One region of the Luteibacter aegosomaticola genome, then DNA from elsewhere that is predicted to be linked to it. Evidence: predicted binding sites of a transcription regulator. Region 1 holds the regulator's gene; the other holds the start of a gene.
The links. Region 1 encodes FliA, which starts transcription of late flagellar genes. Its sites were predicted from a motif close to TAAAGTTTNNCNNNCNNNGGCCGATAA; they were not measured.
Positions count from the first base shown of each region.

Region 1 (14,631 bases):
TCAACGCGAAGGGAAATGTGCCGAAGCTGGCGGTGAAGGCCGATATCCGCGGCAACGCCATCGTCTACGCGGGACAGAAGGTCGACGCACTTACCGTCAACGCGGATATCCCCGATATCAGCACGCCCGGCGGCAAGGCCGATATCGTGGCCACCGGCACGCACGCGGGTGGACTCGTGTTCGACCGCATCGCCATCAATGCCGATGGCAACCAGGACAAACACCAGCTATCGATCGATGCGCGCGGGCGTCCGCTGACGACCGACCTGAAGCTTTCGGGGTCTTACAAGGACAATGCCTGGAATGGGTCGTTGTCGGCGCTGAACATCACCTTCCAGGGCCTCCCGACCTTCCGCCTGCAGAACGCCAGCCAGCTGGCTTTCAAGGACGGCGCGATGAGCATGAGCGATCTCTGCCTCACGGCGGGTGATCCCCTACTCTGCGTGGCCGCTAAACAGGACAAGGCGGGCAACCTCGACGGCAACTACCGCCTGCGCCACGTACCGCTCGCCCTCATCATGACCGCGGCTGAAGCAGGCAGTACGCCGATCCGCGCGGATGGCATGCTCGAAGGCGATGGCAGCATCCGCCGCACTGCCGCCGGCGCCTTGTCCGGTCAGGCCAACATCACCTCCGCTCACGGCTCCATCGTGTACCCGGACCGCAGCGACCAGCCGCTGCTTGTCTACGACAACCTGGCGCTCAACGCGCAGCTCGCACCGGATAGCCAGCGAGCAACCCTCAATGCGACGTTCAACGACGGCGGCACGCTGGCGGGCAATGTCACGGTCAGCGGTGCCCAGCAGGCACTCGGCGGCAATGTCGCCCTTCACCTGAAGAATCTCTCGGTCATCGAACTCTTTACCACCGAACTGGATGCGGTGAAGGGTGGCCTCGATGCGAACTTCAACCTCGGTGGCACGGTGGCTGCGCCAGCCATCACCGGCCAGGCCCTGCTCGCCGGCTTTGCCACGGAAATCCCCAGCGCCGGCCTGAAGCTGCACGATGGCCGGATCAGTGTCAGCACGACCGATGCCGCCAACTACACCGTCGACGGCACGATCCGCTCGGGCGACGGCACGCTCGGTATCAAAGGCACGGCTGCGCTCGGTGCCGGCGCGCAGATGCGCCTGGGCATCGAAGGCTCGAAGTTCACCGCCGTCGATATTCCCGCCGCCAAGGCGGTTATCTCGCCGGACCTGACCATCGTGCAGGATGCCAAGGGCATGAATGTCACCGGCAAGGTCGGCGTCGACATGGCCGACGTGAACGTGGAGCGCCTGCCGGGCGCGGGTGCGACGAAGGCGTCATCGGATGTCGTCGTTGTTGACGACAAGGCGCAGGAGGCGGCGGCCGAAGCATCGCCGATCAGCGCCGACATCAGCGTCAATCTTGGCCAGAAGCTGCATCTCGTCGGGTTCGGCATCGATGGCCGTATTACCGGCGTGCTCGATGTGCGTGAGCGCCCGGGTCGCGCAACGACCGGCCAGGGACAGCTGACGGTCGATGGTACCTACAAGGCCTACGGCCAGGACCTGCGCATTGAATCCGGCCAACTGCTGTTTGCCAGCACGCCGATCGACAATCCGGGCCTGAACATCCGTGCCGCGCGTACCTTGAACCCCAACGCCACGATCGACGACGGCCAGAAGGTCGGCCTATATGTTTCGGGTACCGCACGCCGCCCCATCCTTACCGTGTTCTCGAACCCGGTCATGGAGCAGTCCGATGCCCTCTCCTATCTCGTCACCGGCAAGCCGCTGTCGCAGGTGAAGGGTGGCGAAGGCAACATGGTAGGTGCCGCCGCGCAAGCACTCGGTTCGGCAGCGGGTGACTTGCTCGCGAAGAGCGTGGGCTCACGCATCGGCGTCGACGATATCGGCGTCAGCAACAACGATGCCCTGGGCGGTACCTCGGCGTTCACCGTTGGCAAGTACCTCTCGCCGCGCCTTTACCTGAGCTACGGCGTCGGCCTGTTCGATCCGGGCCAGGTGATCACGCTGCGCTATCTCTTCAGCCACCGCTGGAACTTCGAAGCGCAGAACGCGACGGACTTCAGCCGGACGAGCCTCAACTACCGACTCGAACGATAGTAACGACCGGTGCGCGCCGGCTCGTCGCGCCCCGTGAGGACGACACGACTATCGTTCGGGGACTACAGACCGCCCCAGCCCCCCTGAGCCAAGCTATCCGCTCATTCACTGCGGAGGGCCGCCATGCTGGAAGTCGCGATCGTAGAAATCGAACAGGCACACCGGAAGGTAAGTGGTGTACCGGCTAGTTGCCATGCGAAGCGTATTGTCGCGGCCGCTGGCGGCGGCGCCCTGCTAGGCGCGGGCGGCCTGGCGGGTGGCCCGGTCATCGGTGTTCCCACCATGGCGCTTGGCGCGACAGCTGGCGCCGTACTCACCCTTCTGAACTGCGCTTACGACCTGAAGGAAGCACACCGATGATCCATGCGCTGAAGAACGTGCTGACTGCCGCCTGGCACAGCTACACGCGTCTGTTCGTTCCCATGTCAGCGGAGTACCGCTACTGGTTCAGGCTTACGATGTGCTGGTTCACTCCGCTGCTGATCGCGCACCAACTGATGATGTCTGCGTGGCTCGATCCGGAGGGTATAACCCAACGCATCCTCATCAGCCGCATCGTGATCGGTATCGCCGTAGGCATCGCGTCCAGCATCGTCGGCTGGCTCGCCTGCCGCGCTGCGTGGGTCCTGCGGTCGCAGCGCTAACTGCGGCGCCGGCTTATCGCGCGGCGTGCAGACGATGAAGCAGTTCGGCTTCGGTCAGGGAGATACCGCAGGTATCGGCGATATCCTGCGGCGTTGCCCCCTGTCGCGCGAGGCGCTGCGCGAGGGCCAGGGCGCGGTCACTCGCCGCCCCGGGCTCTGACGCGGCCGACGCGACAGGTGCGCGGCGGACCTGGTCTTCAATATCCCCGAGGCGATTTTCCAGCCGGCGCAACATGCTGGCCAGCTGGTCTGGCTGGATGCCTGGGCTAAGGGCCGCGGGCGCCGGGTCAGCCTCGACATCGACGGCCACCGGCGACGCTTCGACCGCCGGCTTCACTACCGGTGCGGGCAGGCGCCCCACGCGGCGGAACAACAGCAGAAGGCCGATGAGGTTTAGGACGGCGAGTGCGATCAGCACGTAACCAAGGATGGCGGCGTTCATGCGGGTGTGGGCTCCGGGGTTGCGCGGACACGGTAGCGCATTGGGGGCAGCCCCACTAGGCCATTGCCTTTATGCCCGGCAGAGGCGAGGAACGTCGACCAGGGCGATGAAGCCGTCGTCGCGGGTGATCACGCCGCTGACGGGATCGTCGCGGCGCGTGGCGCGGCCCGGCGGGGGCGGTGCCACTTCCGCGGGGTCGAACTGGAGCATTTCGCCAATGGTGTCGATGCGCAGCCCCACCGTCGTGCCTTCGGCATCGAACACGATGACGCGCTGGGCATCCTGCTCATCCGCTTCAACCACGCCATCGAGGCCAAAGCGGCGGCGGCCATCGAGCACCGGCACGATCTGGCCGCGCAGGTTCACGATACCCAGCACGTCGGAGGGCGAACCCGGGACCGGTGTGATATCGCCCGGCCGGATCACTTCGCGCACCGTACCCAATGACACGGCGTAACGCTGGCCCTTAAGGCCGAATTCGAGCCAGAGGTCCCGGCCTTCGTGTTTCACATCACTCACGGGCCAAGCTCCTGTTCCAGCCATGCAATGAGGGCGGCGGTGCCGATGACACCACAGCGCGGTTCTTTGGACATGCCCGCGAGCCAGGGGCGCGTAGCCGCACCGTCCCGCCAAAGCACGCTTTCTGGATCGATCTCCACCGGTTCGTCGGTGACCTCGCAGGCCAGCGCCCAGCGACGATCGCCCAGCAAGACCAGGGTCGGGGCGTGCGCGCCAGCCATTTCGGGTGAAAGGATGGCCGCGAGATCGGCCACCCGCGCTTCACCACTCGGATGGCGCCAGCGGCCCAGGCAAATCGGGTTTGATGAATTCGGTGCACTCAGCGGCGGCATCGGCAGCATGTGCGTGATATCCGCCATGGAAACGGCGACCTTGACCCCTGCAGCCACGCACAGGAGATAGCGCGAAGGCGATGGCGCCACTTCTGGCAGCACCGCGGGAGGAGGCGAGCTCCACGTCTCGATCGCGACGACCTTCACCTGTGCGGGCGCGGCTACCGCGATCACGGGCGCCGGGGTCAGCAGCTCAGCGAGGTAGTCGGCGACGATTTGCTCGGCGTCGTTCATGTTGCCGATCACGCCGCAGCGTCCGTAACAGACGTGGACGACTTCGCGAGTAGTTCCGCGAGAAGCTGGCGGTAGGCCGCCCCGCCACGGCGAGACGCGGGCCATGACGCGAGTGGCACACCCGCAGCACTTGCTTCGCGAATCTGCGTGTCGGTGGGAATCACCGCCTCGCTGACGATATCGCCGTACTGTTCACGCAGCTGCGCCAGGCAGGCGCGCGATGCGTGGGTACGGGCATCGAACAACGTGGGCACGATCGTGCGCGGCATGGGCTTGCCACGCGAACGCTCGATCATGGAAAGGCTGCGCAACATGCGCTCCAACCCAGCCAGGGCGAGCGCCTCGGTCTGCGTGGGGACGAGCAGGCGATCGCTCGCCGCCAGCGCGTTCACCATCAACACGCCGAGTGTCGGCGGGCAATCGAGCAATACGTGGTCGAAATCAGAGGCTAGCTCAGCCAGGGCCGAGCTCAGCACGAGCCCCATGCCGGGCTTGGTTCCGAGGTGGCGATCGAGCGTGATCATGGCGGCGGATGCCGGTAGCACGCTCAGGCGATCCCACTTCGTGGCATGGACCAACGTACCTACGGGTAGCGGGTTGCCGCTCACGCCAAACAGATCGTAGACGCTGCCGTGGGCCCCACCTTCGACGCCGATATAACCCGAAAGCGATGCATGCGGGTCCACGTCGACCAGCAGCGTGCGCTTGCCGTCGGCCGCAAGCATGCTGCCCAGCGACATGGCCGTCGTCGTCTTGCCAACGCCGCCCTTCTGGTTGGAGATAGCCCACACGTGCATCAGGGAGCCGCCCCCTGCGGTGCCAGCGGCGAGGGCGAATCCTTGTCACTCATCACCACGATCACGACACGGCGATTGCGGTTACGGCCATCGTCCGTCGCGTTCGACACGGACGGGCGGAACTCGCCCCAACCCATGATGCCGACGCGATGCGGATCGACGCCCTGCTCCGTAAGCAGGCGCGCGACCGTGGCGGCGCGCGCGGCGGATAGCTCCCAGTTGGAAGGGAACGTGGACGTCGCAATCGGTGTGTTGTCGGTATACCCCTCGACGCGCATGCCATTCGGGAACGGCGCGAGGATACCCGCGAGCTTGCGGATCACATCTACCGCCGCCGGCTGCAGCTTCGCCACGCCAACGGGGAACAGGATATCGGTACGCACTTCGATTTCGAGCCAGTCGGGCGTCTGACGCACGCTCACCAGGCTCTTGTCGATCAGCGGCTTCATCGCGCGCTTCACTTCATCGGAGATCTGGGTGAGGCTGGCTTGTTCCACCTTGCCAACCGTGGCGTTATCCGCGGGCGCGGTCTGCTTCATGTCACCAGGCTGCCGCTCGGCAGCCGCGCCTTCGTGGCCCGGCAACGGCAGGTTGCGCGGCGGCAACGGCACATCGATCTTGGCGATCGGGCTGGCCGTGGGCGAGCGCTTATCGTTAGGCAATGGCACCTGGGTGGCGGGCGCATTGTCGCGAATGGGTTCGATCACCTTGCCGGTGCCGTTGAACGCCTCGTTGATCGAAGCCGCCATCACACGGAACTTGGTCTCGTTCACAGCCGACACCGCGTACATCACGACGAAAAGCGCCAGCAACAACGTGATCAGGTCACCATAGGGGATGGCCCAACGCTCGTGGTTGATGTGCTCTTCGTGGTGGCGGCGCTTCACTGCAGGAACCCTTGCAGCTTGCTCTCAATGTGGCGCGGGTTATCGCCCTGCGCGATCGAGACGAGGCCTTCGACGAGGATCTCGCGCATCTGCGAGCGCTGGCGGGCCAGGCCTTTCAGGCGCGCAGCCATCGGCAATGCCAGCAGGTTGGCGAGGCCAATGCCGTAGATCGTGGCAACGAAGGCCGCAGCGATGCCGTGGCCCAGCTTGCTCGGATCGGCGAGGTTCTGCATGACGGCCATGAGGCCCATCACAGCACCGATGATGCCCATGGTGGGTGAATACGCGCCCGCGTTCTCGAAGACTTTGGCAGCCTCGATATCGATGTGCTCGCGGGTGAAAACTTCCACTTCGAGCACGGAGCGCATCGCATCCGGCTCGGTGCCGTCCACCAAAAGCTGAAGCCCCTTCTTGATGAAGGGGTCTTGTTCGCGTTCGATCGCGGGCTCCAGGCCAAGCAGGCCCGTGCGTCGGGAAATCTCGCTCCAGCCGACGATGCGGCTGACGAGATTCTCCGATTCGATATCCGGTGGCCGGTAGACCCAGGGCAGCATGGCCCACGCACGCTTGAGCACCGGGCCGGGCGTTTGCACGAGCAAGGCGGCAAACGTGCCGAGGAAAACGATGACGAAGGCCGCCGGGTTCCACAGGGCGTCGAGGCTCGAGCCCTTGAGGATGGTTCCCACGATGATGACCACGAAGGCCAGGATCGTGCCGACGACACTCACGATATCCATATCAGACAGCCATCCTCAGGCTGGGCAGCACCTGGCCGCTGTCATCGGCCAGGCCCGCAAGATCGAGGACGAGCGAAATACGGCCGTCGCCAGTAATCGTGGCACCGGCCACGCCGGGCACGTGCTTGAGGAACGGGCCGAGCGGCTTGGCCATGACATCTTCGCGGCCGAGCACTTCATCGACCAGGCAGCCGAGCGTCTGGTGGCCGATCTGTACGACGACCACGTGCCCGCCCCTACCCTTCGCGCCAGCCCAGTTGCCCAGATCGGCGAGCGGCAGCGCGCGCTGGCGGTGGGCGGCCACGACGCGGCCATCCAGCTCCTGCACCTGGCCTTCGGCCAGTTCAAAGACTTCGGCGACGTTCGACATCGGCAGGCTCAGCAAGCGGTTGCCCACGCGCACCATGAGCACGCGCAGGATCGCGAGCGTCAACGGCACCGAGAGGCGCACCGTACTGCCGTGACCGACCCGCGAATCGATCGACAGAGTACCGCCAAGTTCGACGATCTTGGTCTTGACCACGTCCATGCCGACGCCGCGGCCGGAAATATCCGAGACCTGGCTGGCGGTGGAGAAGCCCGGACGGAACACGATCTCGTAACACTCACGCTCGTCGAGACGGGCGGCCTGCTCTTCATCCATCAGGCCCTTTTCCACCGCCTTGCGGCGCAGGACCTCGGGATCCATGCCCTTGCCGTCGTCGGTGACGGTAATGACGATGCGATCGCCGTACTGGCCTGCGGCGAGGCGCACCGTGCCCAGGCGTGCCTTGCCCGCGGCCTGGCGCACTTCAGGCATTTCGATGCCGTGGTCGACCGAATTGCGCAGCAGGTGCACCAGCGGATCGGCCAGGGCCTCCACGACGGTGCGGTCGATATCGGTTTCCTCGCCCTCGGTAACCAGTTCGATCTCCTTGCCCAGCTGGCGGGCGAGATCGCGGACGATGCGGGGGAAACGGGAGAAGAGCTTGCCGACCGGCTGCATGCGCATGCGCAGGACGGCGTTCTGCAGGTCTTCGGCGACGCGCTCGAGTTCACCGATGGCGCGTTCCATCGGGTCGTTCGTGCCGCGCGGAGCCAGGTTGGTCAGACGGTTGCGGACGAGCACCAGCTCACCGGCGGCATCGACCAGACTATCGAGGCGGTGGGTGTCGACGCGGACCGTGGTTTCAGCAGCTGCGGCGGGCTGGCGCTTTTCTGCGGAGGCCGGGGCCGGTTTGGCCTTGGTTGCGGCGGGTGTTGGGGCGGCAGCGGCGATCTGCGGGGCGGCCGGTGCCGTGGGGGCTTCGGCTTCGGGGGTCGCGAGCGAGCTCGCTCCTACAACAGCGGGGGCCGGTGCGGGGGCGGAGGGCTCGGTTGTCGTTCCGCCGCTGGGGGCGCCGGTGCCGTAGAGCTGGTCGAGCAGCGCTTCGAATTCGTCGTCGCTGATGGTGTTGCTTTCGGGCGCGGCGGCGACGGGCTCCGGCGCGGCTTCGACCATCGGTGCGACGGGAGCGTCGCCAGCGCCCGGCGCACCCGTGCCGTAGAGCGAATCGAGCAGCGACTCGAACTCGTCATCGGAAATGGTGCCCGTGGTGGCGGGTGCCGGTGCGCGCTCGGTACGCGCGGCGTCCAGCATCGCCTCGAATTCGTCTTCGATGGGATCGTAGGGCTTGCTGACGGCCGGTGCTGGCGCGGCGGCTTTGGGCGCACTGACCGGCACGGCGAGTGCCACCGGTGCCGCCGATGCGGCCCGGCCGGGCACGACGAGGCGATCGAGCAACGAACGCGGTGCGGGCTCAGCCTGCACTCCTGCATCCGCGGCACGCATCATGTCGTTCAGCAGGTCGAGCGACTCCAGCAACGCGTCCATCAGGGCCGCATTGAGCACGATGGCGCCATTACGCGCCTCGTTCAGGAGATCTTCCGCGCGGTGGCACAGTTCCACCATGGCGTTCAGGCCAAGGAAGCCCGCACCGCCCTTTACGGTATGGAACGCACGGAACACCGCGTTCAGGAGCTCGCTATCTTCCGGCGAGGCCTCGAGATCCACGAGCTGTTCGCCCAGGGTCTCGAGCAGTTCGCGGGCCTCGATCAGGAAGACGTTGAGCAGCTCGTTGTCCAGCTCCACGCTCATGGCGGGCTCAGAAACCGAATTCGCTGAGGAGGCGATCCACTTCGTCCTGGCTGACCTTGTCGGCGGCCGGTGCGTTCGCACCTGCCAGGGAACCGGTCAGGCGCACCAGCTCCACGAGCGACGATTCCACCTTGGCCATGAAGGATTCGACCTGGGCGACGCGCTGGCCGGAGAGATCCTGCCAGGACTGTGCCTCAACCATTTCGCCGAAGCCGATATCGCAGTTCTGCGCGAAATCGCCGACGCGTACCGCGAGCGACGTGGCGTTGGCGGCAAAGGCCGGATCGGCATGGTCGAGTACAAGCAGCTCATCGGCCTGCTTCGCCAGCGACTGAGCCTGCGGGCGCAGCTTCTCGCTGAAATCGAGCGTGCGGTGCGCGGCGGTGGCGCTCATCTCGAGCACATCGCGCAGGTGCTTGCGCGCGTCGCTCATGGTGCCCGGCACGCCATCGCTGGAAATATCCGACGCCAGGCGGCGGGCGGATTCATGCAGGTCGCGGGCCAGATGGCCCAGCGCGAGGAACAGGTGCTGTTCGCGGCTGCGCAGGAGCTTGTCGAGCGCCTGTTCGAAGGCGGCGCTGTCGTCGGCGTCGAGAAGCTCGCGCAGCTCGGGAGCCACGTCCTGGCTAGCGGTAATCGTCGTATTCATGTCAGTCCCTTAGCCCGCTGCCGCGGCGAGTCGTTCGAAGATCTTGTCGAGCTTTTCCTTCAGCGTCACGGCCGTGAACGGCTTCACGACGTAACCATTCACGCCGCTCTGCGCGGCCGCGATGATCTGGTCGCGATTGTTCTCGGCGGTGACCATAAGCACCGGCAGGGATTTGAGGCTGGCATCCGCACGGATGGCACGCAGCAGGTCGATGCCGGTCATGTTCGGCATGTTCCAGTCGGTGACCACCAGGTCGATGGGCTGCGAGCGCAGGAGCGCCAGCGCCGCATTGCCATCTTCCGCTTCCTGGATGAGCGTGTTGGTAAAACCAAGCTCCACCAGGAGGTTGCGGACGATACGCCGCATGGTGGAGAAATCGTCCACCACGAGGATTTTCATGTTCTTGTCCAAAGCGTTCTCCGCCTTACAGCCGCGTCGTTCTTAGTGTTTGTCTTTCCAACCCGACATGCGTGCCCGGAGACGGATCAAGGCCTGGCCATGGATCTGGCACACCCGCGATTCGCTTACTCCCAACACCGCACCGATTTCCTTCAGGTTGAGTTCTTCATCGTAGTACAGCGACATCACCAGCTTTTCGCGCTCGGGTAGCCCCTCGATCGAATCGGCCAGCGCATGGCGCAAACCGTCCTGTTCGAACAGACCATCCGGGCCCGCGGCGTTCGGGTCGGCCACATCGATCGCGGAACCTTCGTCGCCTTCCGGCGCCGTCAGGCTCAACAACCGCGCACTCGCCGCGTCCGCCAGGATCTGGTTGTATTCCATGGCATCGATGCCCAGACGCTTCATCACTTCCACGTCGTCGGCGTCGCCGCCTGTCTCATTTTCGATCTGCCTCGTTACCTCAGCCACCTCGCGCAATTTCCTGTGGACGCTGCGCGGGGTCCAATCCGTCTTGCGCAGTTCATCCAGCATGGCGCCACGTATGCGGATACCCGCATAGGTTTCGAAGCTGGCCGCGCGAGTCGGCGAATAATTCCTTGCCGCCTCAAGCAAACCGATCATCCCGGCCTGCATAAGGTCGTTCGCATCGACGCTGGGCGGCAGGCGGCCCATCAGGTGATAGGCGATCCGGCGCACCAGCGGCGCGTGCGTTTTCACCAGTTGATCGGCCGGAACCTTAGTAATTTCAAGGTATTCGCTCGCGACACTCACAACGGCAGCCCTCCCCCCACGTGCTCACGCCCGGCAAAAAAGCCGATGCGACCCTGTCCACGGGGTTCGGGTTCACCCCATGTATCGACCGACCTGGCCAAATTCTTGAATCCGACTGCCGAACGGCTGCTGGGCCATGCATCGACCACCGCCGACTGGCGGCGGATCGCCTGGCGCAGGTACTCGTCGTGCGGCACCATGCCCATGAAATCGAGGGAGACATCGAGGAAACGGTTGGTCACCCGCGAAAGCTTCTCGAACAGCTGGCGGCCTTCCTGCGCGTGGCGGACCATGTTGGCCACGATACGGAAACGGTTCACCGCGAACTCTCGCGACAGAACCTTGATGAGTGCGTAGGCATCGGTGAGCGAGGCCGGCTCGTCGCAGACCACGACCACCACCTCGTCCGACGCGGCGGCAAACATCGACACGCTGTCGGAGATGCCGGCGGCGGTATCGACGATGAGGTACTCGGGAGCCAGCGGGTAGTCGTCAAACGCGCGGATGACGGCAGCATGCTCAATGTTGGGCAGCTGGGCCATGCGGCGTGTGCCGGACGTGGCCGGGATGACCTTCAGGCCGTGGGCCGCCTGGAGGATCAGGTCCTCGATGCCGCAGGCGCCTTCCAGCATGTGGCCCAGATGGCGCGTCGGCTGAAGGCCGAGCAGCACATCGATGTTGGCCATGCCCAGATCGGCATCGAGCAGCAGGACATCACGGCCACCCATGGCCAGGGCCATGCCGAGGTTCACGGCCACCGTGGTCTTGCCGACGCCGCCCTTGCCACCCGCGATCGCGATGCTGCGCGTGGGCCTGCGGTCGGCGAGCCAGTTAAGACTGGCGGCCTGGGAGTTGTCGACGGGTGTGGTCATGAAGGAATTCACTGCCGAATAAGAGGTTGCGGTTGCGGTTGCGGTTGCGGTTGCCTGGGTCACGTTCGTCGGATCCTGCGATTACGCCATGGCCGTGGTGGATGGCGCAAAGCCGAAACGATCGGCAAGTATGGCGTCATCGGGCTCGTCGTTGCGCTGCTTGAGCATCTGGGCTGCCAGGCAGACCAGTTTGCGCGCGTCGGCGGAGGCGATGTCCTCAGGCACGCGCTGGCCATCCGTGGTGTAGTCGAGCGGCATTCCGTGCCGGATAAGGGCCGAGAGCGCGCCGCCCAGGAGCGGCGTCTCGTCGAGTTTGGTCAGGATGGCGCTCTGCGGCTTCAGCGGCGCGTAGGCGCGCATGGCGCTATCGATGGCCTGGGCCTGCGCGTTGGCCGCGACGACCAGGCACACGCGCACATCGGCCATGGCACGCAGCGTCTCGAACTGCTGCTGTAGCTTCGGATCGTTGCCAGCGAGGCCGGCCGTATCGATCAGTACCGTGTGCTTACCGCGCAGCTGCAGCAGGACGTTGCGCAGGCTCTGCGCATCGTGTGCGTTGTACACGCGCACGCCGAGCAGGCGGCCGTAGTGTTCGAGCTGGGCGCCGGCACCGATGCGGTACTGGTCGGCGCTGATCAGCGCGACGTTCGAAGCACCGTGGCGCAGCACCGCACGGGCGGCGAGCTTGGCGATGCTGGTGGTCTTGCCGACGCCGGTAGTACCCACGAAGGCGGTGATGCCGCCGCCGACGGTGTCGAAGTTGCGGCCACTCGTACGGATGTTGCGCGAGAGGATGCCCAGCGGCAGGTAACGCGCCTGCTCGGCCGTCATGTTGTCGGGCAGCTCGGCGCACAGGGCACGCGCCACGTCGCCATCGATACCCAGGCGGGTCATCTCGCGCAGCACGCGCGCCTGCAGCGGCTGCTGGCGGTCCTTCTGGTTCCAGGCCAGCGCCGAGAGCTGCACTTCCAGCATCTCGCGCAGGTTGTTGATCTCGGCACGCATGCCGTTCACGGCGGCGTCGTTCTGCGGCGCGGAGACCGTGGCGGCACGCACCACGTCGGCAACGCTCGCAGCGAGTGCGGCGGACGACTGGCGTTGCGGCGCGTTCGGGCTGGCCGGCGCGGCCTTCGTGGCACGCTCGACAGCGGCGGCGGTCGCGGCACGGGCCTGGTCGACCCGCGCGACACGCTCGGCTTCGCGGAGATCACGCTGGTCACGCGTAGCACGGATGGATTCGAGCTTCTCTTCAGCGGTGGGCGGCTCGTAAGCGAAGCCGGCCTCGCGCACCAGCGCCTCGTCGTAATCGAGCGCGGCGATGATTTCGATACCGTCGTCCATCCGGCGCGTGGACAGGATCACCGCGTCGGGGCCCTGCTCATCACGCACCTGGCGCATCGCCTGGCGCATGTCGGGGGCAACGAATCGTTTGATTTTCATGCGTTCGATCCTGTCTTCGTCGATCGGCGCCCCGCTTGCCCGGGCCGCCACCTTGTTCTGTCACGTCCGCCGGAGCAAATCCCCGAGCGGTGTCTCATTCCTATCGTCCCAGGGCCGTCACCAGCTTGACGCGGCGATTGTCCGGAACCTCGTTGTACGCAAGTACATGCAGGTTTTGGGCCACATGACGTGTAAAGCGTGAAAGCCACGGACGAAGTGCGGGGGAGACCAGCAAAACGGCCGGTTCGCCTGCCGCTTCCTGGCGGCGGGCGGCATCGGCGACATTCTTCTGCAGGCGATCAGCCAGGCCCGGCTCGACCGCCGCGCCAGCGGGACCACCACCCTGCAGGGACTGGAGCAGGATCTGCTCCAGTTCCGGTGCCAAAGTAATGACGGGCACTTCGGTACCGAGGCCGGCGATTTCCTGGACGATCTGGCGACCGAGGCCGACGCGCACGGCGGCAGCGAGTACACCCGGGTCTTGGCTCTGCCCCGCGTTCTCCGCCAGCGATTCGACGATGCCGCGGAAGTTGCGGATGGGCACGCGCTCGGCGAGCAGGTTCTGCAGCACCTTGACCACGGCGCCCAGCGACAGGCGCTTCGGCACCAGGTCTTCCACCAGCTTGGGCGTCTGCTGGGCCAGGCGGTCGAGCAGCTGCTGCACATCCTGATGGCCGATGAGCTCGTGGGCGTGGTTCTGCAGGATGTGCGAAAGATGGGTCGCGATCACGGTGGCCGGATCGACCACGGTGTAGCCCAGGGTCTGGGCGTGTTCGCGCAGGCCCGGCTCGATCCACACGGCGTCGAGGCCGAAAGCGGGGTCACGCGTGGCAATACCGTTGATGGTGCCGTGCACGCGGCCCGGATCGATCGCGAGCATGCGCTCGGTATGGATCTCGGCCTCGCCCATGGGCACGCCCATCAGCGAGATGCGGTAGCCGTGCGGGGCAAGGTCGAGGTTGTCACGGATGTGCACCGACGGCACCAGGAAACCCAGCTCCTGCGAGAGCTTGCGGCGCACCGATTTGATACGGGCCATGAGCTCGCCGCCCTGCGCCTTGTCGACCAGCGGAATGAGGCGGTAGCCCACTTCCAGGCCCACCGTATCCACCTGCGCCACGTCTTCCCACGAGAGTTCAAGACGCTCGGCCGGCGGCGCGCTTTCCAGCGCGGCCAGTTCCGTACCCGGCGCGCCCGGCGTGCCAGCGGCGGCACCGGCCGGCATCAGCTTGCGCTGGTGCAGCTTCCACGCGCCGAAGCCAGCGATACCGGCGAGCAGCAGGAACGGGATGTTCGGCATGCCCGGGATGAGGCCCATCGTGCCGAGCACCGCGGCGGCCACGGCCAGCGCCTTGGGCTGGCCGAACAGCTGGCCGAACACCTGCTTGCCCATCTCCTGCGACTTGGACACGCGGGTAACGATGACCGCGGTGGCGATCGAGAGCATCAGGCCCGGCACCTGGGCGACCAGGCCGTCACCGATGGTCAGCAGCGTGTACGTGCGCGCCGCTTCGCCGGCCGAGAGGCCGTGCTGGAACATGCCGATGAAGAAGCCACCGAGCATGTTGATGACGAGGATGAGGATACCGGCGGTGGCGTCGCCGCGGACGAACTTGGAGGCACCGTCCATCGAACCGTAGAAGTCGGCTTCTTCGCGGACTTCCTGGCGGCGCTCACGCGCCTGTTCCTGGGTGAG
Region 1 covers NZ_CP095741.1:3,715,852-3,730,482, forward strand. The annotation lists gene L2Y96_RS16500 (translocation/assembly module TamB domain-containing protein) at 1-2,093, shown strand, start outside; gene L2Y96_RS16505 (hypothetical protein) at 2,217-2,453, shown strand; gene L2Y96_RS16510 (hypothetical protein) at 2,450-2,737, shown strand; gene L2Y96_RS16515 (DUF2802 domain-containing protein) at 2,751-3,179, opposite strand; gene L2Y96_RS16520 (chemotaxis protein CheW) at 3,249-3,698, opposite strand; gene L2Y96_RS16525 (hypothetical protein) at 3,695-4,276, opposite strand; gene L2Y96_RS16530 (ParA family protein) at 4,273-5,061, opposite strand; gene motD (flagellar motor protein MotD) at 5,061-5,948, opposite strand; gene L2Y96_RS16540 (flagellar motor protein) at 5,945-6,685, opposite strand; gene L2Y96_RS16545 (chemotaxis protein CheA) at 6,687-8,801, opposite strand; gene L2Y96_RS16550 (protein phosphatase CheZ) at 8,809-9,450, opposite strand; gene cheY (chemotaxis response regulator CheY) at 9,460-9,861, opposite strand; gene L2Y96_RS16560 (RNA polymerase sigma factor FliA) at 9,892-10,623, opposite strand; gene L2Y96_RS16565 (nucleotide-binding protein) at 10,620-11,495, opposite strand; gene flhF (flagellar biosynthesis GTPase FlhF) at 11,577-12,935, opposite strand; gene flhA (flagellar biosynthesis protein FlhA) at 13,036-14,631, opposite strand, start outside.

Region 2 (14,631 bases), 950 kb from region 1:
GCACCCGTGTACGTGCCGAGTTCGGCCGAACAGAGTCGCGCCTAATCGAAATGCAGAGTGAAGACTACCTGGGTCGCGATCACAAGCCATGAGTTGACGTGGGCGCCACCGCCTGTTCGCAACCACGCCATGCGAACGATGCTATCCGGGCGGGAAATGCCGCGACACTTACGACGAGAATTGCCCATGCATCACTACGAACTCATCCCCGGCAAAGGCATTCGCTTCGGCGAAATTGAGATTTTCTTCAACAAGCAGCGCACGGAACTGCGCGCCGAACTCGGCTTCGACAAGAAGGAAAACGAGGGCATCTTCGATGACGAGGATGAGTACGGCATCGATGGCGAGGACGGCATCCTGCTTCGCTTCCTCGGGAACAAGCTCTGCGATATCGAAGTGCACGGCGGCAGCCTTGTCTACGACGACATCGAACTCAAAGCCACCGATATCCGCAAGCTCCAGGATGCCCTGCACAACAGCGGCATCGCCATCAGCGAGGAAAGTGAGTGGCTCTCCGAAGGCCGTGATTGCATCGACCTGCAGATCGTCGTGGCTACGGCTGGCGATGCCGATCAAGTGGAAAACGACAATTACGACCGCATCGCCTGGGTGGCGACCAGCGTCGATTTCAAGGTCGAAGACGCATGAGCGCGCGCCCCACCACCTGGCTCCGCCTCGTGGTGGTGGCCTTGCTTCTCACCACGCTGGCGGGCTGCGCAAGCGGCCCGCGCGTGGCACCCCAGCGCAGCGCCCTCGCCCACTGGTCGCCGTCGCCGAACTTCAATGCGCGCAAAGCGCAGCTCATCGTGCTGCATCACACCTCGATCGGTGACGCCACGGCTGCCTTGAACGTGCTGAAGACGCGCAATAGCCAGGGTCCGGTGAGCGCGCACTACCTCGTCGAGATGGATGGCCGCATCGATCAGCTGGTCGATGAAGGCGACCGTGCCTGGCATGCCGGGGCGGCACGCTGGGGCGACATGACGGACCTGAACTCCTCGTCGATCGGCATTGAGATCGACAACGACGGCCACTCGCCTTTTACCCAGCCGCAGATCGATGCGCTTATCCGCCTGCTCGCTGATATCACCACGCGCCTCGGCATCCCTCGTACAGCCATCGTCGGTCACGGCGACATCGCGCCCGGGCGGAAGGATGACCCGAGCGTACAGTTCCCCTGGGCCACGCTCGCCAGCAACGGCTACGGCCTGTGGTTCGATACGCCGCTGATACCGGCGCCGCCGGGCTTCGACAGCCTTGCCGCCATGCGGCTGGTGGGTTACGACGTCTCCGTGCCACGCACGGCCATCATCGCGTTCCATCGCCACTACCGGGCGATGGAAACGGATGCACTGGATGCGACCGATGCGGCCATTCTGTACTCCCTGCAACGGAAGCTGATGGCGCCGCGTTAACCGCCGTGGGTCAGTAGGCGAAAGTGCGGAAGGCGTCGATCGTGCGCTCGACACCTTCGTCATCGATATCGAGGTGGGTGACCAGGCGAATCGACGGCAGGTAACCGATGCTGAGGCGGATGCCCTTCGCTGCCGTGTGTGCCGCGAGATCCTTCAGGCGCGCCGCGGGGACATCAACGAACACCATGTTGGTATGGCAGCCCTGCAGCGTGAGGCCATCGATCTTGCCCAGGGCTTCGGCCAACCGCTTCGCCCGCGCGTGGTCATCGGCGAGGCGTTCCACATGGTGGTCGAGGGCGTGCATGGCCGCGGCGGCGAGCATGCCGGCCTGGCGCCAGCCGCCGCCGGTCACTTTGCGCCAGCGGCGGGCGCGGTCGATGAGCTTCACATCGCCGAGCAACACCGAGCCGACCGGCGCGCCCAGCCCCTTCGAGAGACACACCGACACGCTATCGAAACCCTGGGCCACCTCGCCGGCCGGGCGGCCGTAAGCGATGGCGGCGTTGTAAATCCGGGCGCCGTCCAGATGCAGGCCCAGGCCACGCCGGGTCGCGAGCTCACGGGCGGCGGCCATGTATTCGAAAGGCAGCGCGCGGCCGTGCCAGGTGTTTTCCAGCGCCAGCAGCTTGGAGCGGGCAAAGTGTGGGTCCACCGGCTTGATGGCCGCCTCAACCTTGTCGAGCGGCAGCGTGCCATCCGCTGCCTGCGGGATCGGCTGCGGCTGGATCGAGCCGAGCACGGCCGCGCCACCGCCTTCGAACCGGTAGGTATGCGCATCGGCGCCCACGATGTATTCGTCACCGCGCTCGCAGTGACTCATCAGGGCGAGCAGGTTGCTCTGCGTCCCGGTAGGGACGAACAGCGCCGCCGCGAAGCCGAGGTCCGCCGCGAGGCGATCCTGCAAGGCATTGACGGTCGGGTCTTCGCCGTACACGTCGTCACCCACCGGTGCACGGAGCATGGCCTCGCGCATGGCATCGGTGGGCTGGGTCACGGTGTCGCTACGCAGGTCGATCGTTCGCATGGGAGTGCCGGTGTCGTGGGGCCAGCCGTGGATGGTACGCCAGCCTGTTCACGATTCCGTAGCCCACGTCACGTCATGCTTTACGCATGATCACGATCGTTATGGGTGTATCCGGCAGCGGCAAGAGTACGGTAGGTGGCGACCTGGCCGCCCACCTCGGCCTGCCCTTTATCGACGGCGACAGCCTCCACCCCCAGGCCAACAAGGACAAGATGGCCCAGGGCATCCCCCTGGACGACACCGACCGCGCACCGTGGCTGGCGGCGATCGTGGCGGTGATGGATGAGCACCGCGCCCGCCACACGTCCCTGGTGATCGCCTGCTCGGCGCTGAAGCGCCGCTATCGCGATATCTTGCGCGGCGACCACCGCGATGTCCGCTTCGTCTACCTGCACGGCACGCGCGAGCTCCTGGCCGAACGCCTCGCGGTACGCGGCGCGCACTTCTTCAACCCCGCCCTGCTCGATAGCCAGCTCGCGACGCTCGAGGAGCCGTCGCGCAGCGAGGCGGCATGGGTGGAGATCACCGACCCGCCGGCGCGAATCGTCGAGAAAGTGATCCGCGCGGGCTGCGCCGAAGCGCGTCAGGCCGCCCGATAGTCCGTCGGGGGCTTGCCCAGCGCGCGGCGGAACATCGTCGAGAAACTGGTCGCGCTTTCGTAGCCGAGGTCGAGCGCCACATCGGTCACGGCGTCACCGGCGGCGAGCCGGGGCAGCGCCGCCAGCAGGCAGGCCTGTTGGCGCCACTGGGCGAAGCTCATGCCGGTCTCGCGGCGGAACAGCCGGGTGAAGCTGCGCCGGTGCATACCCAGTCCACCGGCCCACGCGTCGATGCCCTCGGCAACGTTCGGGTGTTCGAGGAAGCGTGCGGATAAGGACGCGAGGGCGGGGTCGGTCGGCAGCGGCAGTTCCAGCGGCACGCGCGGTGCGCGGCTGATTTCTTCGACGAGCAGGGCCATAAGCATCCCGTCGCGGCCATCCGGGTCGTACTCGCGTGGCACTTCGGCGGCTTCGACCAGCAGGGCGCGCAGCAATGGCGACACGGTGATGACCCGGCAGGCCTCGCCGGCCTTGCCGGTGACTTCGGGCTCGATATACACGCTATGCGTCATGACCGCGCCGATCATGCGCACGGCATGCGGTGTGCCAGAGGGAATCCACACGGCCCGTTCGGGCGGCGCGATCCACGCGCCGTAGGGCGTGGTGATGGCGATAGTGCCTGCCGACGCGTAGAGCAACTGGCCGCGGCGGTGCTGGTGGGTCGCCAGTTCGAACGCGGCGGGATAGGTGTTGCCGCGCGAGATCACCGGGCGTGGCGTGGCTTCAAACGCGTCGTTATCCAGGGGCGGCATGGCCTTTGTCCCAAACTCGAAGGGTTTTGACCCGCATTCTAGCGCGGGCCAGACGGGGCCGTGGTTTCATACGCCATCCCCAGCCCAGGACCGAACCATGCAAGCCCCCGCTGATGTGGCGGCGCCGGCCAACCGCGCTACCGCTCCCACCGTCTATGGCGTCATCTTCGCCATCAGCTTCTGCCACCTCCTCAACGACATGATGCAGTCGCTCCTGCCGGCGATTTACCCCGGCCTGAAGAGCGATTTCCATCTCGATTTCGGGCAGATCGGCCTCATTACCCTCACCTATCAGATCACGGCGTCGATCCTGCAGCCGCTGGTAGGCCTGTATGCCGACCGGCGCCCGACGCCGCTGGCGCTGCCCGGCGGCACGCTGTTCTCGCTGGCAGGGTTGCTGGTGCTGTCGCAGGCTCACGCCTACCCGATCCTGCTGGCGGGTGCGGCCCTGCTGGGCATGGGCTCGTCGGTGTTCCATCCGGAATCCTCGCGCGTGGCCCGCATGGCCTCGGGCGGCAAGCACGGACTCGCGCAGTCGCTGTTCCAGGTGGGCGGTAACGCCGGCCAGGCACTGGGCCCGCTCGCTGCCGCCGTCGTCGTCGTGCGCTGGGGCCAGTCGAGCCTGGGCTTCTTCGCGCTGCTTGCACTGCTCTCCTGCGCCATCCTGTGGAACGTTGGCCAGTGGTACAAGCACCACGGCCTGCCGCGGCTGCACGCTTCGCATGCCGCGCACAAGGAAACCGCCCCGCCGGCACGCGATGCCACGCGCGGTATCAGCGTACTGCTCGCGCTGATCTTCTCGAAGTATGTGTACCTGGCCAGCCTGACCAGCTACTTCACGTTCTACCTGATCCACAAGTTCAACGTGTCGGTGGAAACCGCGCAGCTGCACCTGTTCGTGTTCCTCGGCGCCGTCGCCGTCGGCACGATCGTCGGCGGCCCCATCGGCGATCGCTTCGGCCGCAAGAAGGTCATCTGGTTCTCGATCCTGGGCACGTTGCCGTTCACGCTGCTGCTGCCGCATGCGAGCCTGTTCTGGACCGCGCCGCTCACCGTCGCGATCGGCCTGATCCTCGCGTCGGCATTCCCGGCGATCGTGGTGTTCGCGCAGGAGCTCGTGCCGGGCAAGGTGGGGATGATCTCCGGCTTGTTCTTTGGCTTTTCGTTCGGCATGGGCGGCATTGGTGCCGCAGTGCTTGGCGAGCTCGCTGATCATTACGGCATCGAGTTCGTTTACCAGATCTGCGCGTACCTGCCGTTGATCGGGTTGCTCGCGGCGTTCTTGCCTAACCCCAAGCGGCAAAGCTGATCGCATGGTAGGAGCCCACCCTGTGGGCGACGCCTTTCGCGAAGTAGGAGCCCACCCTGTGGGCGACGCCTTTCGCGAAGTAGGAGCCCACCCTGTGGGCGACATCTTTCGCGAAGTAGGAGCCCACCCTGTGGGCGACATCTTTCGCGGAAGAGCTGCAGACCCTGTGGCGGCGGTACGAAAGGCGGCGCCCACAGGGTGGGCTCCTACAACGGTAGCGTGCGGCTATTTGGGTAGCGCATATGCGATGACCCAATCGCCCTGCTTGGTGCCGAGCGAGCCATGCCCACCGGCCACCACCAGGATGTACTGGTTGCCCTTGCTGTCGGCATAGCTCATCGGCGTGGCCTGGCCACCTGCGGGGAGGCGCGCTTCCCATAGCTTCCTGCCGGTACGCACATCGTAGGCACGCAGGTAGTAGTCCAGCGTGCCACTCAGGAAGGTGAGCCCGCCCGCTGTCGTCACCATGCCGCCGAGGCTTGGCACACCCAAGGGCATCGGGATCGGTAGCGGTGCGCTATCCACGATCGTGCCGTTGCGGTGCTTCCACAGCACCTTACCGCTGCGCAGATCGACGCCTGCGACATAACCCCACGGCGGTGCCTGGCACGGAATACCCAGCGGCGAGAGGAATGCCGCCAGCTCGATGCCATACGGAATGCCCTTCGCCTGCTTGATACCCTCGGTTTCGCTCTTGGGTTCGCTCACTTCCATCTTGTCGAGCTGTTCTTTCGGAATCAGCCGCGACTGGAAAGCCATGTAACTTGGATTCGCGAGCAGCAACTGGCGCGTGGGATCCACCGAGATGCCACCCCAGTCGAAGACGCCGAAGTTACCCGGGTATACCAGCGAGCCCTGCAACGACGGCGGCGTATACATCCCGTCGTAACGCAGCGAGCGGAAGCGCACGCGACACCACAACATATCGAACGGCGTGGTCCCCCACATATCGGCTTCGCGCAGATCGGGGGGCGCCATGTTCACGTCCGACATCGGCTGGGTGGCCGCCGTGTGATCGCCCGCTACGGCACCTTGTGGCCGCGGCACTTCGCGAATGGGGAAGATCGGTGCGCCATCGCGACGATCCAGCACGTAGATGCTGCCCTGCTTCGTCGATGCGAGCACCGCTGGCTTCACGCCGTTATCCGTCGTGATATCCACCAGCGTGGGCTGCCCACCGACATCCATATCCCAGATGTCGTGGTGGGTGAACTGGTAGTTCCATTTCACCTTGCCGGTGGCGATATCCAGCGCGACGAGACCCGCGCCATATTTTTCGGACGTTGCCGTACGGCCGCCCGCGAACTGATCCGGTGTCTGGTTGCCCATCGGCAGGTACAACATGCCGAGGTTTTCATCGACGCTGAAGACCGACCACATGTTCGGCGAGTTACGCGTATACGTGCCATCCGGGGCGATGGGCGCCGTATCGTCAGGGCGGCCCGGATCCCAGTTCCACACGAGATGGCCGTCGTGCACGTCATAGGCGCGGATCACGCCGGAGGGTTCGTCGGTGGATTCGTTGTCGGTGACATGGCCGCCAATGATCACGAGGTCTTTGGTGACCGCCGGCGGCGAAGTGGAGTAGTAGCCACCCGGCGTGAACGAACCGATGTTCGCGCGCAGGTTCACCGTGCCGTGGTCGCCGAAGTCGTCGCATACCTGGCCGTTATCGGCATTGATCGCGATGAGGCGCGCATCAGCCGTGGGCAGGAACAGGCGGCGCGGGCACGTCCCTGCCGCCAGTACGTTCGCGGGCAGCGGTGCCGTGGAGGCCGGTGCCGGTGCGCCCGGCGCCGTCGTGGCCGGTGCAGGGATGAGCGCGGCGGCGTAGCGCGCATCGTCGTGGTACGACACGCCGCGGCAGGTCATGTGCTCCCAGTGCTTGAAGCCCACCGGACTCTGGATCTTCGGATCGAACTCCCAGCGCTTCGTACCCGTGGCGGCATCCACCGCGATCACCCGGCTATGCGGCGTGCACAGGTACACGGTGTCGCCAATCTTGAGTGGGGTGTTTTCCGAGGTGGTTTCGGTCGGATCATCGGGCCCGGGCAGGTCGCCGGTCTGCAACTTCCACGCGACCTGAAGCTGGGCCACGTTATCGGGCGTGATCTGCTTCAGCGGCGAGTAGCGCTGGCCCCACGGCGAACCACCGTAATCCGTCCAGTCGCCATCGGCCCGCGCGGCACGATCGCCTTGCGGGCCCGACACATCGTCCATCGATAGTTCGCCGGCCACGTCCGGCACCGGACGGAACACGCCCACCAGGCCAACGATCGCAACGACGAGCAACCCGAGGAAAAGGAAGCCACCACCCGTGCCGCGCGCAGTAGCAAGGTAGGGATCGCGGCTCAAGCCCCGCCGTGGCCAGGGCAGCCATAACCACAAGCCGAGCACGAACCAGACATCGAGGCGTGGCAGCAACTGCCACCAGTCGAACCCCACCTCCCATACGGCCCAGCCAGCACTCGCCAGGAGGAACAACGTGTAGAGCGGAATCGAGAGGCGGGCGCGGAACAGCATGAGTACCGCGACCAGCAGGAGCAGTGCGCCGGACACCGCAAAATAAAGCGATCCACCTTCGTTGATCAGGCGGATGCCACCCAGCAACATGGCGACGCCAGCTAGCGCAAGGATGAAGGCGGAGAACAGCGTGGCGGGATGAAAACGACGGACCCTGATCACTGGAAACCTCCCTTGCGACGGGTACTCCCCCTGTCTCAAAGAGTGTGATTTCCAGCGTGAAGCTCTAGTGCAGGACTGAGCCGCTCAGGCCGCGGCGTTTCCGGCCAGTTCGGCCTCCATGGTCTGCCGCATCAGGTATTTCTGCACCTTGCCGGTCACCGTCATGGGGAAGCTTTCCACGAAGCGCACGTAGTGTGGCACCTTGAAATACGCGAGATGCCGGCGGCAGTAATCCTGGATGCCCGCTTCGGTGACATGGGCGCCATCGCGCAAGCGGACCCACGCGCACACCTGTTCGCCGAAACGCTCGTCAGCCACGCCGAACACCTGGACGTCCTGGATATCCGGGTGCCCGTAAAGGAACTCCTCGATCTCGCGCGGATAGATGTTCTCGCCACCTCGGATGATCATGTCCTTGAGGCGGCCGACGATGGTGCAGTAGCCCTCGTCATCGACGACGGCAAGGTCGCCTGTGTGCATCCACCGCGCTTCGTCCAGCGCGGCTCGTGTATTGGCGTCATCGTTCCAATAGCCGCGCATCACCGAATAGCCGCGCGTGAGCAGTTCGCCGGTAGTGCCACGAGGCACGACACGGCCGGCCTCATCCACGATCTTCACTTCCACATGCGGATGCACGCGGCCCACGGTGGAGACGCGGCGCTCCAGCGGATCATCGACGACGGTCTGGAAGCTCACCGGGCTGGTTTCCGTCATGCCATAAGCGATGGTCACCTCGGCCATGTTCATATCGCGCACGACGCGCCGCATGACTTCGATCGGGCACGGCGAGCCCGCCATGATGCCGGTGCGCAAACTGCTGAGATCGAACTCGCGGAAGCGCGGGTGTTCGAGTTCGGCGATGAACATCGTGGGCACGCCGTGCAAGCCGGTGCAGCGTTCTTCGGCGACGGTCTCGAGCGTGGCCAACGCGTCGAAGCCCTCGCCGGGAATCACCATGCAGGCGCCGTGGGTTACGCAGGCCAGGTTGCCCAGGACCATGCCGAAGCAGTGGTAGAAAGGCACGGGGATGCACAGCCGGTCTTCTTCGGTGAGCCGCATGGCCTCACCGATGAAGAAGCCATTGTTGACGATGTTGTGGTGGGTGAGGGTCGCACCCTTCGGTGCACCGGTCGTACCCGAGGTGAACTGGATATTCACCGGATCATCGAAACCGAGTTCTTCCTCGACCGCCGCCAGACGGGCGCGCGCAGCCTCGTCCGCGGTGACGTCGGCCCAGCGGCGCGTACCGGGTGCCACCTCGTCATCGAGGAGGATGACGTGGCGCAGGTCGGGAAGCGCGGCCGCGCGCAGGCCGCCGGGTTCCGCCTGCGCGAGCTCGGGCGCCAGGCCCGCGAGGATATCGAGGTAGCGCGAGGTCTTGAATGCACGGGGCAGGATCAAGGCACGGCAGCCGACCTTGTTCAACGAATACGCCAGTTCGTGCGAGCGATAAGCGGGGTTGATGTTCACCAGGATGAGGCCCGCCTTGGGCGCCGCGAACTGCGCGACCACCCACTCGGCACGGTTGGGCGCCCAGATGCCAACGCGGTCGCCGGGGGCGAGGCCAAGTGCCAGCAGGCCGGCCGCGATGCGCTCCACTTCGGCGTGGAAGGCGCGGTACGTCCAGCGCACGCCTTGCTGGCGTACGACGAGTGCGGGGCGCTCCGGCCACGTCGCGGTGATGCGATCGAGCAGCGCGCCGACGGTCTCGCCCAGGAGCGGCGTGGCGCTGGCGCCGTTGACGTAGCTGGGCGTGGGCATCGGGCGATCCTCGAGAATGTAACCCCGAGGTTAGCCAATCCCACGGTAGGAGCCCACCCTGTGGGCAACATCCTTCGCGACACCGGTAGGAGCCCACCCTGTGGGCGACGCCGTTCGCGATAGCGCTGCAGGGCCTGTTGCGGTGAGGCGAAAGATGTCGCCCACAGGGTGGGCTCCTACCGGGGGCGTCAGGCGCGGGTTGTCAGGCTGGCGATGACCTCATCCAAACCGGTCTCGCCCTTCAACGAGCCGGCACCGAAATCGATCCACCCTTCGTTGAATCCGTCGACCATCCGCATGCGCGGGCCCGGGTTCTGCATGCCCTGTTCGCGGAAGCGCGGCTCCCAGGTCTCGCGCGGCACCGGTCGAACGACAACGTCGCGGTTCAACGCCTTGGCCAGCGCGGCGGCGATATCGTTCGGGCTCACCCGCACCGGGCCTTCGAGTTCGACCACGCGCACGCCATCCCACGATTCGCCCAGGAGCTTCGCGGCGAGCCGGCCGATGTCCTTCGTGGCGACCATCGCGATACGGCGGTCAAGCGGCACGAGATAGCTATCGATCGTGCCCGTCTCGCGTGCCTGCGCCACGTCCCACTGGCTGTTTTCCATGAACCAGCCCGCTCGCAGGAAGGCCACCGGCATCGGCAGGGCGCCGAGCACCTTCTCCATCCGGCCAAGCTGCGAAAGCAGGTTCTCATGCGGCGCATCGGCACCGATCGTAGAGAGCACCACCACGCGCCCGGGCTGGGCAGCGAGCAGCGCGTCGCGGATGGACATGATCGTGCGCTCCGACTCGGGGAAGCCCGGGGAAGGATCGAACAGCGGAGGCAGCAGGATGAAGACAGCCTCGGCACCCTCGAAAGCGCGGGTCAACGCGGGCGTGTCGTCGAGTTCGGCGATCGCCGAGTGCTCGAAACGCTCGGCTTTGGCGGCATCGCGCACGACGGCGCGAAAAGGCTGGCCCGCGGCACGCAGCGCCTCGGCTAGCGAGGCGCCGACCTGGCCGGTGATACCGGTGATGGCAAACATGGTGTGGCTCCGTCATGGGGAAAGGACGGAGCACAGGGTAGGCGTTGGCCATCCGTGACTGAAGCGACGCAGGCTCAGCTCATTGATGACGAAACGTCACGACTAGCCGATCAGGCGAACTCGGCCCACGCGCCGGCGTCGGCCGCCTTCTTCTTCGTTTCGCCAAAACGCAGATCCTGCGCGGCCGGCGGGGCAACCTCCACCGGCTTGCCACCATCCACCGTAAAGAACGCCACCTGGTCGCGCAGCGACTGGGCCTGGTCCTGCATGGACTTCGCGGCGGCCGCGGCCTCTTCGACCAGTGCAGCGTTCTCCTGCGTCACCTGGTCGATCTGCGCGATGGCGATATTCACCTGATCCACGCCGGCTGATTGCTCCGAGCTGGCCGCCGCGATCTCGGCGACGATATCGGTCACCTTCTTCACGCTGCCAACGATATCGCGCAGCGCGTCCGCCGAACGGCCGACGAGCTCCGCACCGGCTTCCACACGCTCGCCGCTTTCGATGATCAGCGCCTTGATCTCCTTCGATGCCGCTGCACTCGATTGCGCGAGGCGGCGCACTTCGCTGGCCACCACGGCAAAGCCGCGGCCCTGCTCACCGGCACGCGCCGCTTCCACGGCCGCGTTCAGTGCCAGCAGGTTCGTCTGGAAGGCGATCTCGTCGATCATGCCGACGATGTCCGTAATGCGGCGGCTCGAATCACCGATGTCGCGCATCGCGTCCATCGCCTTGGCCACCACGTCACCACCCCGCTCCGCTTCGCCGCGCGCGTGGCGCGAGAGGCGATCGGCGGCGGTAGCGTTCTCGGCGTTCTGCTTGACGGTCGCCGTCATCTCTTCCATCGACGCCGCGGTCTCTTCCAGGCTGGAGGCCTGCTCCTGCGTGCGCTGCGAGAGGTCATCGTTACCGCGGGCGATTTCCCCCGCCGTGGTGGAGACGACGTGCGCGCCCTGCTGCACCTCGGCCACGATGGAAGCCAGCGTGCCGCGCATGCGCTCAAGCGCACCGAGCAGGCTTTCCGGTGCCACGTCGGCGGCGCCTTCGTTGCGCAGGTCGCCGCCGGCAATGCGGCTGGCGATGCGCTGTGCTTCGTTCGGTTCGCCACCGATCGTGGCGCGGATGCTGCGCATGGAGAACCAGACGACGAACAGCGCCAGCGCAGCGATAAGCCCCGACTTCCACAGGTCGCGCAGCAATTGCTGGCGGAATGCCTGGTCGATATCGGTGAAGTACGCACCGGAAATGAAGTGCAGGTCCCACGGCTGGTACAGCGCGGAGTAGCTGATCTTGTCGCGTAGTTCGTTGGTCTTCGGCATCACCTGCGTGTAGCGGGTGAACCCGTGGCCGTCCTTTGCGTCCGCATCGCGCATGGCGGTGTAGTGATGGAAGCCGTGGCCATCGGCGTCCCCGCCGACGTTCTTGCCGATCTCGTCGTGGCGCAGCGGGTGCAGGCGCATGATCAAACCAGAGTCGATCGCGAACACGTAGCCGTTGTTGCCATCCCAACGCATGGCTTCGATATCGCGCAAGGCGCCGACGCGCGCTTCGGCATCGCTCATCTCGCCTTTTTCCGCGCGGGCGTGGAACGCATCCGCCACGGCGGTAGCCGCCATCACGTGCTGCGCCAGCGCGTGCTCGAGCGAACGCATCTGCGCATCGCGGCTTTCGATGGCCGACATCACGACCTGGCCGACCAGGCCCAGCACCACGATGGACATCACCATCCACACCCGCGTGTTCAGCGTGGTGCGGCCAAACCAGTTCATTACAGCCGACATGCGACGTTCGCCCTCAAGAATTGCCCCGTAAGCGCTTTATCGGCAAAAGCGGGAAGGCCTTGATGGCGTTTGCGTGACAACTTGCGAACGATATTTCAGGCTCAGTCGAGCGTGAGACGGTGGCTCCCGGGACCCACCGTCGTGGCCGCCTTGCCGGGCAGGCCCACCTCCGCTTCGGTACCCACGGGCACCTGCACATCCACCTCCACCTGAGCACCGGCCTTGCGCCAAGCCACGGACGCCTCACCGTAGGGGGTCATCACCGCTGCGGACGCGTGGTCGAGGAAGTCCGTAAATGCGGGGTGCACGCCGATCCGCCGCCAGCCCGGCGCCAGCGGCCGCAGGCCCGCCACGTCCTCGAACAGCCAGTCGTCCACGGTGCCGAGGAAATAGTGCCCCCGCGAGCGCGAGGCGAGCTTCCAGTGCTCCCAAAGGCTGGTCGCGCCGTTGGCCCGCCAGAAGCCCCAGCTCGGGAAGCTCACCTGGTTGGCGATCGCCCAGGCCTCGTCGGCATGGCCGGTCGCGGTGAGCACGGGCAGGATCAATTTGGTCGCGAGGGCGCCGGTATCCAGGTGATCGCCGCGCGCCTTCGCATCCGCGGCGACACTGGCCGCCACGCGTTCGCGGAGCTCGGCAGGCACGAGGCCGAAGCCGAGCGCCAGCAGGTTGTGCGCCTGGCGGTAACCCTGGTCGCCCTCTCCCTGGTAGATCGCCTTGTCGCGATCAAGGAAGCGTGCGTTGAACGCGTCGCGGACGGCATCGGCCATCGCGTCGAAGCGTGCGGCCTCTGCCGGCTTGCCCGCGAGCCGCTGCATGTCGGCGACCACGCGCTCCATCCGGTAAAGGTAAGCCGTGGCGGCGATGCGCTTGTCTTCGGGCGCATTCTCGCCGGACGGATCCGTTTCCGGGCTCACCCAGTCGCCTAGTTCGGTATTAGCGATGCCACCGGGGGAACGCGCGTGTTCCATGGCGACGTAGCGAGCCATGCCTTCAAGGTGTTCGTCGATCGGCGCGCGATCGCCCGTCTGCTGATAGAGCGCCCACGGTACGAAGACATACGCCGAGTGCCAGGTGGGCGCATGTACATCGAGAGCCCAACCCGCGTTGGGCGCGGTGACCAGCGGCGCGCCATCGGCGCCGCGGGTGTCGGCGATATCGCGTTCCCACTTGGTGAACATGGCCGCGGCGTCGAAGTTACGCAGGAACATGTCGACGCCAAGCATGCCATCACCGGTCCAGCCGTTCTTCTCGTACATCGGCGTGTCGGTGGGGATGCTGTAGAGATTGTTGAGCATGGTGTCCACCGTGGCACGGTGAATCCAGTTGAGCAGGTCGTTCGCGCTGTCGAACCGGCCCGTCACGGCCACATCGTTATGCACGACGGCAGCCTTCAGCGCCGCCAGCGACGGCTTGCCCGGCCAACCGTCCACCTGCACATAGCGGAAGCCCTTGTACGAGAAACGGCTATGCCACTGCGTACGCCCTTTGCCGAGGGTCAGGTGGTCGGTCTGGAAGCCGTGCTTGAAGTAGTGGTGTTCGTCGCGCGCATCGACCGTGCCATCGGGCAGCAGCTTTTCGCCATAGCGCGCGGTGATCACGGTGCCGGCAGGGCCTTCGACATCGAAATCGGCCCAGCCTGCGATGACGCGCGGAAAGGCGAAGACGAACGTGCCTGGCTTCGGTTCGGTGACGGCGGTGGCGTTGAGCACCTGGGTGACGCGAATCGGTGGCTCGATCTGCGCCACGAGGCGCCCGGACGGGGCCGGCAGAACGGCCGCTGGCGCCCACTGCGATGGCGCGGCGGCGCGAGCGTCGTAGTCTTCGCCACCGTACAGGTCATCCAGCCGCGTCGGGCCATCGGCAAGCGACCAACGCGTATCCGTCGGGATGCGTTCGGTCCGGCCATCAGCGTAGCGGATGACCAGGACGGCACGCATGCGCGGCTGGCCATGCCATGGCGCACGCTCCCAATGCCACACGTTGGGATTGGTCATGCCGTAGAAGCCACGCCCAAGTTCGGCACCGAGCGTGTGATCGCCGGGTGCCAGGTCGATGTCGGTGGCGGTGACCTCCACGCGTTTCGCGTAGTCGGTGAAGCCCGGCGACAGCACCGCATTGCTGGTGGGGTGGCCGTCCACCTGCATGGCCGCGTAGCCACCGCCCGCCACGTAGAGCGTCGCGCGCTGCACGCCGTTATCCACATGGAACGGGCGGCGCAACACAGGCGCGGGCAGGCTCGCCGCATCGGCCTTGCCTATCCACTGCGCACCACCC
Region 2 covers NZ_CP095741.1:4,663,432-4,678,062, forward strand. The annotation lists gene zapE (cell division protein ZapE) at 1-92, shown strand, start outside; gene L2Y96_RS20950 (hypothetical protein) at 187-648, shown strand; gene L2Y96_RS20955 (N-acetylmuramoyl-L-alanine amidase) at 645-1,415, shown strand; gene ltaE (low-specificity L-threonine aldolase) at 1,426-2,439, opposite strand; gene L2Y96_RS20965 (gluconokinase) at 2,526-3,038, shown strand; gene L2Y96_RS20970 (AraC family transcriptional regulator) at 3,023-3,790, opposite strand; gene L2Y96_RS20975 (MFS transporter) at 3,888-5,099, shown strand; gene L2Y96_RS20980 (membrane-bound PQQ-dependent dehydrogenase, glucose/quinate/shikimate family) at 5,325-7,784, opposite strand; gene L2Y96_RS20985 (AMP-binding protein) at 7,869-9,545, opposite strand; gene L2Y96_RS20990 (NmrA family NAD(P)-binding protein) at 9,734-10,576, opposite strand; gene L2Y96_RS20995 (methyl-accepting chemotaxis protein) at 10,687-12,357, opposite strand; gene L2Y96_RS21000 (alpha-L-rhamnosidase) at 12,459-14,631, opposite strand, start outside.
Region 2: a site for FliA is predicted at 12,394-12,420, ahead of L2Y96_RS20995 (methyl-accepting chemotaxis protein). Genes of this name have one in related genera too.